2 regions of the Vibrio sp. MACH09 genome follow, and region 1 is predicted to be linked to the other one. Evidence: riboswitches for the same ligand, from Rfam matches in the RefSeq annotation. Region 1 holds a riboswitch; the other holds the start of a gene.
What was found. A riboswitch is a leader RNA that binds a small molecule or an ion and turns the genes downstream of it on or off. The one in region 1 is predicted to bind thiamine pyrophosphate.
Positions count from the first base shown of each region.

Region 2: another riboswitch for thiamine pyrophosphate. It lies ahead of thiE (thiamine phosphate synthase); the one in region 1 lies ahead of thiB (thiamine ABC transporter substrate binding subunit).

Region 1 is NZ_BSFZ01000001.1:2,960,539-2,968,216, reverse strand. It holds gene CHJ_RS13250 (translocation/assembly module TamB domain-containing protein) at 1-1,739, shown strand, start outside; gene CHJ_RS13245 (gamma-glutamylcyclotransferase) at 1,747-2,061, shown strand; gene fbp (class 1 fructose-bisphosphatase) at 2,164-3,174, opposite strand; gene mpl (UDP-N-acetylmuramate:L-alanyl-gamma-D-glutamyl-meso-diaminopimelate ligase) at 3,474-4,844, shown strand; gene CHJ_RS13230 (flavin prenyltransferase UbiX) at 4,841-5,458, shown strand; TPP riboswitch at 5,588-5,698, shown strand; gene thiB (thiamine ABC transporter substrate binding subunit) at 5,748-6,731, shown strand; gene thiP (thiamine/thiamine pyrophosphate ABC transporter permease ThiP) at 7,132-7,678, shown strand, end outside.
Region 2 is NZ_BSFZ01000002.1:1,022,615-1,030,292, forward strand. It holds gene fucK (L-fuculokinase) at 1-28, shown strand, start outside; gene fucU (L-fucose mutarotase) at 93-530, shown strand; gene CHJ_RS19850 (L-fuculose-phosphate aldolase) at 533-1,183, shown strand; gene fucO (lactaldehyde reductase) at 1,198-2,346, shown strand; gene citC ([citrate (pro-3S)-lyase] ligase) at 2,627-3,736, shown strand; TPP riboswitch at 3,886-3,983, shown strand; gene thiE (thiamine phosphate synthase) at 4,083-4,802, shown strand; gene CHJ_RS19870 (HesA/MoeB/ThiF family protein) at 4,789-5,607, shown strand; gene thiS (sulfur carrier protein ThiS) at 5,595-5,804, shown strand; gene CHJ_RS19880 (thiazole synthase) at 5,807-6,568, shown strand; gene thiH (2-iminoacetate synthase ThiH) at 6,579-7,678, shown strand, end outside.

The DNA.
Region 1 (7,678 bases):
GGCAATTAGATAAGAAAGTTGATATTCGTTTCTTAGTCGAAGAACAGATCGCTCACGTACAGGCGCATTGCTGGCTCCAAGCTGACTCTGATATCTGTTTAACGGAAGACCTTACAGCTGGAAAGTCGGGGGTTGCTAATATTGAAGTTAACCACTTTAGTTTTAAACAGATTGAGAAATTTATCCCTAAGCAAACTCAGCTATTTGGTGAAATCAATTTGAAGAGCTTGGTTCGTTGGGGATCAGGCAGTAAACCTAAAGTTGATGTCTCTGTTCAGTTACCACAAGGGAAGTTAATTCAAACCATTGACCAGCCAGTTACCGTTGGCTGGCAAGATATGGCATTTGATGCGCGGTTAGTTGATGACAAACTATCAGGAGAGTGGCGAATTAACTTAACGGACAATGGTGATATTTCTGGTCAACTTGTGATTGATGATGTTTTGCAAAAGCAGCAGAAGCAGGAGCTTAATGCTGCCTTAGTGCTAAAAAATATAAACTTAGACATGTTAAAACCAATCGCCGGTGAATATGGCCGTATAGAGGCATTAATTAACTCCGATATTAAGGTGTCAGGGCCGATAAAACACCCCAATGTTAATGGTCAACTTGTGATCGATGAAATGGTCATGCTGGGAGACATAACACCCATTCAGGTAGAGAAGGGAGAGTTAACCGTTCAGTTTAATGGATACCAAGCTCTGCTGGATGCGGCGATTAACAGTAAAGATGGCGTTTTGGAAGTCAATGGTGATGCAAATTGGAAAGATCTCAGTGCATGGAGCAGTAACCTTAAAGTGCACGCAGAAGAGTTAAAGGTTGAAGTGCCGCCTATGATTAAGGCGAAAGTAAGCCCAAATATGCAGATATCGTTAACACCAACGTTGGCAAAAATTGAAGGGGATGTTTACTTACCTTGGGGAAGAATAAGTGTTGCAGAACTTCCGCCAAGTGCCATCGGTGTCTCTAGCGATGAGATCATGTTAAATGAAGATTATAAACCTCAACCGCAGAGCAGAGAATTGCCAATGGCGTTGGAGACCAACGTCAACATTCATGTTGGTGATGATTTCCGATTGTCGGCATTTGGTTTAACGGGCAACTTAAACGGTCAACTCAATGTGGCGCAAAAAGATAAAGGCCCATATGTTGTTGGAGAGATAGAAATCAAGAACGGCCAATATTCATCCTTTGGACAAGACTTGATTATCAAGGAAGGTAAGATCTTGATGAATGGCCCGGTCGATCAGCCCTATTTGGCGGTGAAGGCGATTCGTAATCCAGAGAATACACAAGATGATGTTATTGCTGGTATTCAAGTCACTGGGCCGGTAAATGAACCGGTAACTACGATTTTTTCTGAGCCGGCAATGCCGCAGGCAAACGCCTTATCCTATCTTCTTCGCGGACAGAATATTGATGCGAAATCGGGTGGTAATGCCATGACGACGGCACTCATAAGCTTGAGTTTGGCGAAAAGCGGTAGAGTGGTAGGAAAACTAGGCGAAGCATTTGGAGTTTCTGACCTACAATTAGATACAGCGGGATCGGGAGATGATTCTCAAGTCACGGTAAGTGGTTATCTGACACCTAAACTGCAAGTGCAATATGGTGTGGGTATCTTTGATTCGTTTGGGGAATTTACCGTTCGTTACCAGTTAGTGAAAGATCTTTATTTAGAAGCCGTTTCTGGGGTGAATGGCGCAGTGGACCTTTTATACCAATTTGAATTTGATTGAGGCTAGGATGCAGCATCTAATTTTTGTTTACGGCACATTAAGAGATGGTGGTTGTAATCATCACTTACTCTCTTCATGCGAGTATTTGGGGCTATTTGAAACGGAACCAAATTATCAACTTTATGATCATGATGACTACCCGGGTTTGGCCCATGGCAGTAACCGAATTGAGGGAGAAATCTACAGAATTGATGATGAAGTGTTATCTAAGCTGGATGTTTTAGAGGATGTTTCTGTTGATTTTCATCGTGAGTCGATAGAAACACCATACGGCTTAGCGTGGGTTTATATAAAAATTTTAACGGATGTGATTCATAGCTAATCTCTGCTGCCGTCAATATGGCGAGATGGCTTTGGCCCTTCGTTGTATGAAAATAAAAAAACCTGCACAGTCATGAGTGCAGGTTTTTATTATTGAAAGAGACTATTCAGGGTTGTTTTCAATAAACTCTTCTACTTTACGAACCATATCTGTGCTGCCGACAAAGAACGGAACGCGTTCATGCAGCTCAGTAGGCTTGAGCTCCATAATCCTATTTTTGCCATCAGAGGCTATACCACCTGCTTGCTCTATTAAGAATGCCATTGGGTTACATTCGTATAATAGGCGCAATTTACCTTTAGGGTGACTCTCTGTACTAGGATAGAGATAGATACCGCCTTTAAGTAAGTTTCGGTGGAAATCTGCCACAAGAGAACCAATATAACGAGACGTGTATGGTCGGTTATCTTCAGGCACACTTTCCTGACAATATTTTATGTACTTTTTAACTCCCATCGGGAAACGAATATAGTTACCTTCGTTGATGGAGTAAATTTTTCCATCGTCAGGGATCATCATATTTTCATGAGATAGGCAGAATGAACCAATGGATGGATCGTAAGTAAAGCCGTGAACACCGTTCCCGGTGGTGTATACAAGCATTGTTGATGAACCGTAGATGACATATCCGGCAGCGACTTGTTTATCACCTGGTTGCAGGAAGTCTTCTTCTGTTGGCGGTGTGCCTACTGAAGAAACACGTCTGTAGATAGAGAAGATGGTCCCTACCGAAACGTTAACATCAATATTGGAGGAACCATCTAATGGATCCATCAATACCACATACTTTGCGTTTTGATTCAGTTCTTTATTAAACGCGACGGCTTCATCTTCTTCTTCACTGGCAACGCCACATACTTGATCTCGGGCTTCAAGTGCTGCTTTAAATTTGTCATTAGCGTAGAGGTCGAGCTTTTGCTGTTCTTCACCTTGAATGTTTTCGCTGCCAACTGCACCAGTAATATCAACAAGACCCGCTTTATTGATTTCACGGTTTACAATTTTTGCGGCTAGACGAATGGAAGCCAAAAGAGAAGATAACTCACCACTTGCGTGTGGAAAGTCGTGCTGTTTTTCTACAATATATTCGCCAAGAGTGCGAAATTCAGACATGTTATATCCTTAACGTTGCTGATTATTTGGGGGAGTTTTGGTTACAATGTACATATGTTCGTTATTATAGTTTCAGAGTAACCTTATCCAACCTGATGATAAGTTAAGCGAATAGATCTAATTAGGTTGAATAATAACGAATTGTATGACATTAAACTTATTAAGAGTAATGAAGTAACTCCCTGATATTCAATTTGTTTTAGTGACTTATCACATTTAAATTGAAACGAAGGTAGAGCATTACGCATTGACGTGGATTAGATCACGTTTTCAATCATTTTAGTTAGGAACTGTTTTTAATGCACATTCATATATTGGGTATCTGCGGCACGTTTATGGGAGGCGCAGCTGTGCTTGCTCGTCAACTTGGGCATAAAGTGACGGGGTGTGACGCGAATGTTTACCCTCCGATGAGCACTTTACTCGAATCCCAAGGAATAGAGATTATTGAAGGCTTTGATCCCAAGCAGTTAGAGCCTGCTCCAGATTTGATTGTCATTGGTAATGCCATGAGTCGTGGCAACCCTTGTGTTGAGTATGTTCTTAACAAAAACCTAAAATATACCTCTGGACCTCAGTGGCTTCAGGAGTTTTTATTGCACGACCGATGGGTCCTTGCGGTGTCAGGAACTCATGGAAAAACAACCACTTCTAGTATGCTGTCATGGATTCTAGAGGATTGTGGATACGCGCCTGGTTTCTTGGTTGGCGGGGTATTAGGGAACTTTGGAGTATCGGCTCGTCTTGGAGACAGCATGTTTTTTGTTGTTGAAGCTGATGAGTATGACAGTGCTTTTTTCGACAAGCGTTCTAAGTTTGTTCACTACCATCCTAGAACACTCGTCATGAACAACCTTGAGTTTGATCATGCTGACATTTTTGATGATCTGGAAGCGATTAAAAAACAATTTCATCATTTGGTACGAACGGTTCCGGGTAATGGTCGTATTTTATCACCGAAGCAAGATGAGGCGTTGCAGGATGTTTTACAACGTGGTTGTTGGAGTGAGCTTGAGTTTTCGGGTAATAATGTTGAATGGGATGTAGAGAAAATCACGAAAGATGGTAGCCAGTTTAAGGTGCTGTTCAATGGTGAACAAGTTGGTGAAGTTCATTGGGACTTGGTTGGTGACCATAATGTTAGCAATGCTCTTATGGCGATATCTGCGGCTCGACATGTGGGAGTCACGCCTGATCTCGCTTGTGAATCCCTTGGCAAATTTATTAATACTAAGCGTCGTTTAGAGTTAAAAGGGGTGATTGGCGATGTTTCTGTGTACGATGATTTTGCTCATCATCCTACCGCTATAGCGCTGACTTTAGATGGCCTAAGAAATAACAAGCCATCAGCAAATATTATTGCGGTGCTTGAGCCACGATCAGCAACCATGAAAATGGGTGTTCATAAAGAGGCGTTAGCTAACTCGTTAGCAAAGGCAGACTCTGTTTACCTTTTCCAGCCAGAAACGCTTTCTTGGTCTGTTGATGAGGTGGCACAACATTGTACTCAGCCAACTTCTGTTGGTGCTAGTGTTGATGAGTTGGTTGAACAGATCGTCTCACAAGCTCAGTGCGGGGATCAAATTCTAGTCATGAGTAACGGCGGCTTTGAAGGCATTCATGACAAGTTGTTAGCAAAACTTGCAGATAAAAAGGCGAAACTACAATGAGTAAAGAAAAATGCATCACGCTGGCATTTACCGGTGCGTCGGGTGCGCCTTATGGATTGAGGCTACTAGAGTGTTTGCTTGCGGCTGACTATAAAGTGTTTTTACTTATCTCATCGGCGGCCAGAGTTGTGATGGCGACGGAACACAACTTAAAGTTGCCAGCTTCACCTGAAGCGGCAAAAGATGTTTTGCTTGAGCATCTGTCTTGTGATGCCGAGAAACTTGTTGTTTGTGGGAAAGAAGAGTGGTTTTCACCGGTTGCATCGGGGAGTGCAGCACCGAAACAGATGGTTGTTTGCCCTTGCTCAGCAGGTAGTGTGGCATCCATTGCTCACGGTATGTCTGATAACTTGATCGAAAGAGCAGCAGATGTGGTGCTTAAAGAGCGAGGTCAGTTGTTATTGGTTGTGCGAGAAACGCCATTTTCAACACTACACCTAGAAAACATGCACAAGCTGTCTCAGATGGGAGTCACTATTATGCCCGCTGCTCCTGGTTTTTATCATCAGCCTAAAACCATTGATGACTTGGTGGATTTTATGGTGGCCAGAATTCTAGACCATTTAGGTGTGGAGCAAGGACTGGTTCCTCGCTGGGGATACGATCAAAGGTAAGTGGATTCGATCAACCATGAAAGGCGTTTTTTCAGAGTTAACTCTATTTCATCATCGTATCAGTTATTATCGCTAGCGATGTTTTCACAGTAAACAATAGCTACTGACGTCAATTCCGATTACAATCTTTCTGACTCAACGGGGTGCTGCAAAAAGAATTTTTGTGGCTGAGATTAAGCAATTAGAACCCGAACACCTGAACCAGATAATACTGGCGTAGGAATTGAGGCAGGATGTTTGTGTTTATCCTCACTCAACCCTGTGCCGCTCATAACAAGGAGAGCGTCCAGTGAAATATACTATTTCCGCACTTGCACTAGCCCTATCGTTTTCTGCCTCCGCAGAACAAACCTTAACTGTATATACCTACGACTCATTTGCTTCTGATTGGGGTCCTGGCCCGAAAATTGAAAAAGCGTTTGAAGAAAAGTGTGGTTGTGATTTACAGTTTGTCGCCTTAGATGATGGTGTTTCAATCCTTAATCGTCTGCGATTAGAAGGAAAGAATAGCAAGGCGGATGTTATTGTTGGTTTGGACACCAATTTAATGGCAGAAGCGACCAATACGGGCTTGCTTGAGCAACACAACGTAGATACATCGAACATTACATTACCAAATGGTTGGTCTGATCAAACTTTCGTACCATTCGATTTCGGTTATTTCGCCTTTGTTTATAACAAAGAGACATTAACTAACCCGCCAAAAAGTTTAAAAGAGCTGGTTGAAAGAGATGATGAGTTAAAAGTGATCTACCAAGATCCAAGAACATCGACTCCCGGACAAGGTTTAATGCTATGGATGAAATCTGTATATGGCGATAAAGCCTCAGAAGCTTGGACTAAGCTATCTGCTAAGACAGTCACAGTCACCAAAGGTTGGTCTGAAGCTTACTCTATGTTTTTGAAAGGTGAGTCCGACATGGTGCTCTCATATACCACATCACCGGCCTATCACCTTATTGCAGAAAATGAGAGCAAATATAAGGCTGCAGATTTTGCCGAAGGTCACTACATGCAAGTAGAAGTTGCGGCTAAAGTGAAAAGCAGCAAAAACACAGCATTGGCCGATGAGTTTATGGCCTTCATTTTGTCAGATGAGTTTCAAACGGTAATGCCTACGGGTAACTGGATGTATCCAGTGACGAATGTGGCATTACCAGACGGGTTTGAATCACTAACGGTACCAAAACAAGCTCTTACATTTACACCACAACAGGTAGAAAAGATGCGTAAACCGTGGATTCGTGAATGGCAGAGTGCATTAACGAAGTAATGTAAGCCTAGTGCCGTGTAGTCAACTACGCAATCAGGCGGTAACGCAGTAGAAAATGACAACAAATACTGCCCGAAGGGTTCATCTAAAAGCGCCTTGAGCTGTGCTATGAGTCGTTGGCATAGAATAACTATGCTACTCTCCTCATGCCTTGCTCAAAACGCTTTTAGACTGAACAACATTTGTACTTGAAAAGTCAACAGACCCTAGTGATGGCTTTAAAAACCTCAGGTCGAGATAAAAAATTAGAACCGCTCGTATCGTCATGGGCCTAGACGCTAAAAAATGCTAACGAGAGGCTTAGTGTATTTCGAATTGAGGTGAGTAGTACCGTACTTAGTTGTTTTCCGGAACAGAATGTATTTTTACAAGATAATTAATGTCGTTGATATAAGTTGCTATGCAGAAAACTCCTAAGCTGGGTGTCGCTGTTGCCATCATCATTTTAACCTTTGTGCTCTCCGCATTAAGCGCACTGCTGTTTTATACTCCAGACATTCAGGTGTCTGGTTTTTGGCAAGACAGTTATTATCGCCATGTCACGGTATTTAGCTTTTACCAAGCTTTTCTCTCAACTTTATTGAGTGTTGGCTTGGCTGTTCCTGTTGCTCACTCCCTCTCTCGGCGGAATTTTTACGGTAAATCCATCTTGCTTAAAGTGTTCTCTACTACATTGGTTTTGCCTGTGTTGGTGGGGGTGTTTGGACTGCTGGCTATTTATGGTAATAGCGGTTTATTGGCAGAACTGTTTGTTTGGTTTGATAGTAAGTTGCCATTTTCTATTTATGGTTTAAACGGCATTTTACTTGCTCATCTATTCTTCAATCTTCCTTATGCTAGTCGTCTTTTATATCATTCTTTAGCATCTATCCCAGAGGAGCAGCATAAACTGTGTGCGCATTTAGGTATGAGCCACTGGTACAAATTTAGATGGGTTGAATGGCCAA
Region 2 (7,678 bases), on a different contig from region 1:
TACTACTGTCACTCCCCGTCAAGGCTGATACGAGTAACGTCATTGTCCCAATAACAATTATTTCCAATATTACAACGAGTTGGAGTAGAAATATGCTTAAAAATATACACCCGGCCATTAGTCCAAAGTTGCTGTCGACACTTTGTGAAATGGGCCATGGTGATGAGATTTTGTTAGCGGATGCGCACTTTCCCGCTAACACATTTAATAACAATGTGATTCGTGCTGATGGCATTAGTGTATCTACGTTGTTAGATGGAATTATTCCTCTTTTTGAACTTGATCAGTATGTCGAATGCCCTCTTGTCATGATGGACGCGGTGGAAGGTGATGAGCTCGATCCATCGGTTGAAAAAAGGTACATGGCGGCGATAAGTCAACATTTAGAAAGTCCGCCAGCACTGGAGCGTGTAGAGCGTTTTAGTTTTTATCAACGTGTAAAAAATTGTTCTGCTGTTGTACTAACCGGAGAGACCGCAAAGTATGGCAACATCATTTTAAAGAAAGGCGTTACGCCAATTAAGGAATAAATATGAACCGTAAACAACTATCTCAAGAAATAATTGATACTTGTCTTGAAATGACACGCCTAGGACTTAACCAAGGCACAGCAGGTAACATCAGTGTTCGTTATGATGATGGCATGCTAATCACTCCAACTGGCATCCAGTACGAGCAACTTACTCCAGACCATATTGTTTATGTTGATGCGGAAGGCAATTTTGAACAGGGTAAGCTTCCATCAAGTGAATGGGCTTTTCACTTAGCTTGTTATCAAGCACGGGAAGAAGCGAATGCGGTGGTTCATAACCATGCCATCAACTGTGCCACTATCTCCATCTTAAATAAGCCGATTCCTGCTATTCACTATATGGTCGCTGTCACTGGAACAACAGAAGTTCCATGTATTCCTTACGCTACATTTGGCAGTGTGGAACTTGCTACGAATGTTGCCAAAGGTATTAAACAGAGCTCAGCCATTCTGTTAGGAAATCATGGTTGTATTGCCACCGGAGATAGCCTTGCAAAAGCACTTTGGGTTGCGCATGAAGTAGAAGTGCTAGCGGAAACCTACGTGAAAATCTTAAGTACAGGTCAAAAGTACGATGTACTTAGTGACGAAAAAATGGCGTTGGTTATTGAGAAATTTAAGTCATACGGCTTACGTGTAGAAGAAAAATAATAGGGGTGGTTAAAATGGCATTTGCATTAAATTTACCAAAATTAAGTTTGTCTGGTGTAGGCGCAGTCGCAGACGCGGTTGACGTGCTTTCTGAACAAGCCGTTAAAAAAGCGATGATTGTTACGGATAATAATCTTATTGAGCTGGGTATCTTGGATTCGCTTTATCAAGCACTAGACGACAAAAGCCTTGAGTATGTAGTCTTTGACAAGGTTACGCCAAACCCAACTGCCACGTTAGTTCGTGACGGAAAGACATTCTATCAAGAGGCTGAATGTGACTGTTTGATCGCGGTTGGCGGCGGCAGCCCAATTGATTGTGCTAAAGCGATCAGAATAGTGACAAGCAACGAAGGGGACATCTGTGACTACAATGGTGTGGGTCTAGTCAAAAATCCCGGTGTATTCTTTGTTGCGATTAATACAACTGCGGGTACCGCGGCTGAGATGACCTCTAACTCGGTCATTACTGACGAAGAAAATGCCGTGAAGATGGTTATCGTTGACGGCAAACAAATTCCCGATGTTGCGGTGAATGATCCGAGCTTAATGGTAGGTCTTCCGGCAAGTGTTACCGCCGCAACGGGTATGGACGCATTGACGCATGCTATTGAGTCTATAGTCACGCCGGGAGCGCATACCTTAACTTTGCCAACAGCACTAGAGTCTGTGCGCTTAATTACCAAATGGCTGCCTGTTGCGGTGAAAGACGGTGCGAATATTGACGCTCGTGGTAAGTTAGCGGATGCACAGTTTTTGGCGGGAATGTCATTTAATAGTGCGGGTTTAGGTGCAGTACATGCACTTGCTCACCAACCGGGTGCGACGCATAACTTACCTCATGGGGTGTGTAACGCGATTTTGTTGCCTGTTATTAGTGAATTTAATGCCAAGACAAACCCTGAACCTTATCGCGCAGTGGCAGAAGCAATGGGCGGTGATACTCGTTTGTTAAACGATATGGATGCGGCGATGTTAGCCATAGAACTGATACGTAAGTTGTCGTCAGAAGTCGGCATTCCAGCCGGTTTCTCTGACTTAGGCATCAAAGAATCAGATAGCCATGCATGGATAGATAAAGCGCTTGCAGATGTTTGTATGGGAGGCAACCCACGTCAGCTTTCTCCTGATGACGTTTCTCTATTGTACTTAACTGCTATGTAAGTACATTTTAAAATGCTCTAAAATGAGTTGTTTTAGCCGTTCCTCGAGCGGCTTTTTTGCTTGTTATGCCATAGAGTTTACTTGAGCATATAAGACGCTTACTAATTTGTGCTTTTTATTATTGGCTTGTCATTTATATAATTCGACGCGAACAAAATCTTGTTAAACAAATACCTTACAATTACTTGACTATATTCCAGCGTAACCATGATTTAAATCATATTTTTAAAACCCATGAAGAGAGACACTTTATCGGTAAGTAGAATATAGAGACAAGCTAGTGTTAGCGACAATTCATTTCGAAAAAATAAAAACCAAAGCAGGTCGAAAACTGGTAATGGTTAATAACTTTTTGAACAGCATGGGACTTGGTATCGATGCTGATGTGGAGTTTTTTGTCTGCGCTTATCACGACAGCGAAATCGTGGCATGTGGTGGTCTTGCGGGGAATACACTGAAGTCCATTGCAGTGAACAATGACTATCAGGGTGAAGGACTTTCTACTAAGCTTCTGTCTCAACTTGTGACTTATGCATATGACCTTGGTCGCTATAATTTATTTATATATACCAAACCCGAAAATTATAAAATGTTTAATAAGGCGGGCTTTTATTTACTTACTTCAGTAAAAGATCGAGTTGTTCTTTTAGAAAATAGTAAAAGTCGCTTAAATAAATATTGTCGTAAGCTTCAATCATTAAAAAGAGCGGGTGGTAAAATTGGCAGTATTGTTATGAATGCCAATCCGTTTACCAATGGACATAGATACTTGGTTGAACATGCAGCAAGTCAATGTGATTGGTTGCACCTTTTTGTGGTGAAAGAGGATAGCTCTTTTTTCACCTATCAAGACAGAGTTAATATGATTGAGGAGGGGGTTTCTGACCTCGACAATGTTATTGTCCATCAAGGGTCCGATTACATCATCTCTCGTGCCACATTTCCAAGTTACTTCTTGAAAGATGATGGCGTTATTAACTATTGCCATACCGCGGTTGATCTACAACTGTTTAGAAGTTTTATCGGGCCATCGTTAGGAATTACCCACCGTTTTGTTGGCACCGAACCTATCTGTAATGTCACCCGCTTTTATAATCAGCAAATGCAGAACTGGTTAACCACACCGTCATTGGATTATGACGCCATTAACTTGATAGAAATTCCACGTAAAGAGATGGAGAACCAACCGATATCTGCTTCACTGGTACGTCATCTTCTATTCAATAATGATTGGAATGAAATTAACAAGTTTGTGCCAGCAACCACCTACAACTATTTGAAAAACTTGTTTAGCGTTGAAGACTCGCTATACAACGAAAGAAAGCGACATTACAGCAGCAAACCTCTCCCCAACTCAGTAGCTACGCCTACATTTACTGCTGCCCTATAATCGTAATTGGTGCTTCCGAGGCATCTTCAGGGCAAGAATCAGATATAGCTATTGGTTAAATATCACTAAGACTTATTGAGCTATTACTATTTGCGCAATGCGGTTAACAAGCGCTTGCGCGGAGTCGATATTGTTTTTATACTCGCAAACGATACTTGTCGGAGTGCCAACTGGCTGAGACCGCATTGCGGGATCCGTTGAACTTGATCAGGCTAACACCTGCGAAAGGAACAAGAGCAAATTCTCTCTATATTGATCTGATACTGTCCGTAATTAAGATCAAACACTTGCTCTGTAAGCACCTATCCGCCAAGCATTTTCCATCATTAATTATTAGGAAATTGCTATGTCGAATGCACGTCAATCTCATTGTTATACCGAACGCGAACTCGCGCCAACTGCACATTGCCCGTTTGCTCCATTAGAAGGAGGAATTGGTAATCTCTATCCTGTGGTTGATCATGTTAACTGGATCGCCAGATTACTCGCGCTCGGGATAAAAACCGTTCAACTTAGAATCAAAGATGAACATCAACCCGATTTAGAAAAACAAATTATTGAGGCGATACGTCTTGGCCGAGAATATAAAGCGCAAGTCTTTATTAATGACTATTGGCCACTGGCCCTCAAACATCACGCTTATGGCGTTCATTTAGGACAGGAAGATCTGGACAGCGCAGATCTTGATGCTCTGAAAACGGCCAATATTCGTTTAGGAGTCTCCACTCGCACTGCTCGCGAGCTGCAGCGAGGCTTAGCAATTCAGCCCAGTTATATTGCTATCGGACATATTTTTCCAACCCCAACCAAACAGATGCCAACCTCACCTCAGGGTGTCGCGACGCTCACTGAACATATCAATACCGTCGCCGGCCGATTTCCTACCGTGGCAATAGGCGGAATTGATCTTTCTAACGTTGCTGCAGTTTGGCAGTCGGGAGTGAGTAGTGTGGCGGTAGTGCGTGCTATCACTCAAGCCAGCGATGTGGAGCAAGCGGTTACTGCCTTTGCCGAGAAGCTGAGTGTCACGAGAGAATCGGTGTCGGGAGCTGATGATGTTAACTGATGAGGCGTTTCTCCGTTATAACCGCCAAATTGCATTGGAAGAGCTGGGGGAAACGGGTCAAGTTGCGTTGCAAAATAGCCGTTTGTTGATCGTTGGGGCTGGAGGGTTAGGCTCTCCTGCTGCTCTGTATTTAGCGGCTGCTGGGATTGGTCATATTGTGATTGCCGATGGCGATAGCGTAGAGAGGTCAAACTTGCAGCGCCAAATCATCTATCGCGATCATCATCAAAATGACAATAAAGCTCGCTGTGCAGCAGAGCAATTGAAGCAACTCAATCCGCTAGTCGCCATACGCCCAGTTCAAACGGCACTGACTGGCCAACAACTGAATATTGAAGTGAGTATGGCGGATATTGTACTTGACTGCAGTGACAACTTTTCCACTCGTTATGCCATTAATAGAGCCTGTTTCGAACAGAAGAAAATCTTGATATCGGCAGCCGCGATTCGTTGGCAAGGACAACTAGTGAGCTTCGATTTTCGTCAACAGCAAGGGCCTTGCTATCACTGTCTTTTTCCGCAACAAGAACAGCAAGATAAACAAGAGAACAGCTGCCGAACGTCCGCCATTTCGGGACCCGTAGTGGGTGTTATGGGTACGATGCAGGCGCTCGAAGCAATAAAAGCCATCACCGATTGCGGAGAGGTGAACTTTGCTCATTTACAGCTGTTTGACGGACTACAAATGAAGTGGCAACGGCTGACGATTTCTCGAGATGTTAACTGCCCGATCTGCGCCACGTCATTTGAACAAGATTTGGATAAAGAACCAAGGATTAATAAGGAAATACCATGTCAACTATAGAAATAAAGGTGAATGACAAGCCTATGTCGATTGCCGAAAATACCTCGATTGAAGCGCTGCTTGCTTTGTTACAGATGCCAAATGGCGCATCTGCTGTCGCGGTCAATCAAGCGATCATTTCTCGCCAGCTCTGGAATGAGACTGTCGTTAACGAAGGTGACCATATCGCCTTATTTCAAGCCATTGCAGGAGGTTAATCATGTTAACAATTGCCGATAAACAGTTTCAGTCTCGTCTATTTACCGGAACGGGAAAATACTCGAACGCCATTAATATGCAAAATTCGATAATTGCCTCTGAATCAGAGTTGGTGACAATGGCATTAAAGCGAGTTGATATCGATGACAAAGAGGATGATATTTTGCAGCCGCTACGCAATGCGGGTGTGAACTTATTACCTAACACCTCCGGTGCGAAAAACGCCAAAGAGGCGATATTTGCCGCGCAGTTGGCCCGAGAAGCTTTGCAAACCAATTGGCTTAAACTGGAAATTCACCCCGATCCAAAATACTTAATGCCTGACCCAATTGAAACACTCGCGGCTGCAGAGCAGCTAGTAAAAGAGGGTTTTATTGTAATGCCGTACTGTCATGCTGATCCGGTCTTATGTAAGCGACTTGAAGAAGTTGGCTGCGCTGCGGTAATGCCACTTGGTTCGCCTATTGGTTCTAACAAAGGATTGGCGTCGCGAGATTTTCTCAGAATTATTATTGATCAGGCGCGAGTTCCCGTGGTGGTGGACGCCGGAATAGGTGCGCCTTCTCATGCGGCGGAAGCGATGGAAATGGGAGCCGATGCGGTGTTAGTCAATACAGCAATTGCTGTTGCTAATGATCCTATCCTCATGGGCAGGGCGTTTAAACTGGCAGTTGAAAGTGGCCGAATGGCGTATAAGGCTGGGTTAGCTGGAACCGCAAACCATGCCATTTCTTCTAGTCCATTGACTGCATTTCTTGATTAAGGGAAATCTGATGAGTTTTTCTGAACATTTTTCCCGAATGGATTGGGATGATATTTGCTTATCAATATATAGCAAGACCGCTAAAGATGTTGAACGAGCATTGAATAAATCTAGGCGAGATTTAGACGATTTTAAGGCACTAATTTCCCCAGCGGCTGAACCTTACTTGGAATCAATGGCACAACAGTCAGCGTTACTGACTCGCCAGCGGTTTGGTAACACTATTGGTTTTTATGTTCCTCTGTATTTATCAAACCTATGTGCCAATGCCTGTAGCTACTGTGGTTTCTCTATGGAAAATCGAATCCGAAGACGCACTCTGAACAGAAAAGAGATAGAGCAAGAGTGTCAGGCGATTAAGCAACTCAACTTCGATTCCGTTTTACTGGTGACAGGCGAGCACGAAACAAAAGTGGGCATGAATTACTTTCGTGAAGTACTACCAGAGATCAAATCGCAATTTAGTTACTTAGCAATGGAAGTTCAGCCTCTGCAGCAGCAAGAGTATGCTGAGTTGAAAGGATTAGGGCTAGATGCTGTGATGGTGTATCAGGAAACTTATAACCCTAGAACCTACGCGGAGCATCATCTACGTGGCAAAAAAATGGATTTTGATTACCGTTTGCAAACACCGGATCGTTTAGCCCGCGCAGGAATTGATAAAATTGGTATTGGAGCCTTGATTGGTCTAGAGGAGTGGCGCACTGACGCATTCCATGTTGCGGCTCACTTGGATTATCTAGAACGTACTTACTGGCAAAGCCGCTACTCCATCTCCTTTCCTCGGTTGCGGCCGTGTGAAGGTGGCGTGAAGATGAAGTCAGAGATGAGTGATCGTCAGCTCGTTCAGTTGATTTGCGCTTACCGATTACTCAACCCTGAAGTAGAGCTGTCTCTATCTACACGGGAATCTCCAGAGTTCAGGGATAATGTGCTGCCATTAGGTGTGACTACGATGTCTGCAGGGTCAAAAACTCAACCGGGCGGATACGCTGAGGATACGCAGCAAGAGCTGGAACAATTTGAAATAAGTGACGAACGCAGTGTCGACCATGTAGCGCAAGCTGTGATGCAACGTGGTTTTCAAGTGGTTTGGAAAGATTGGCATCA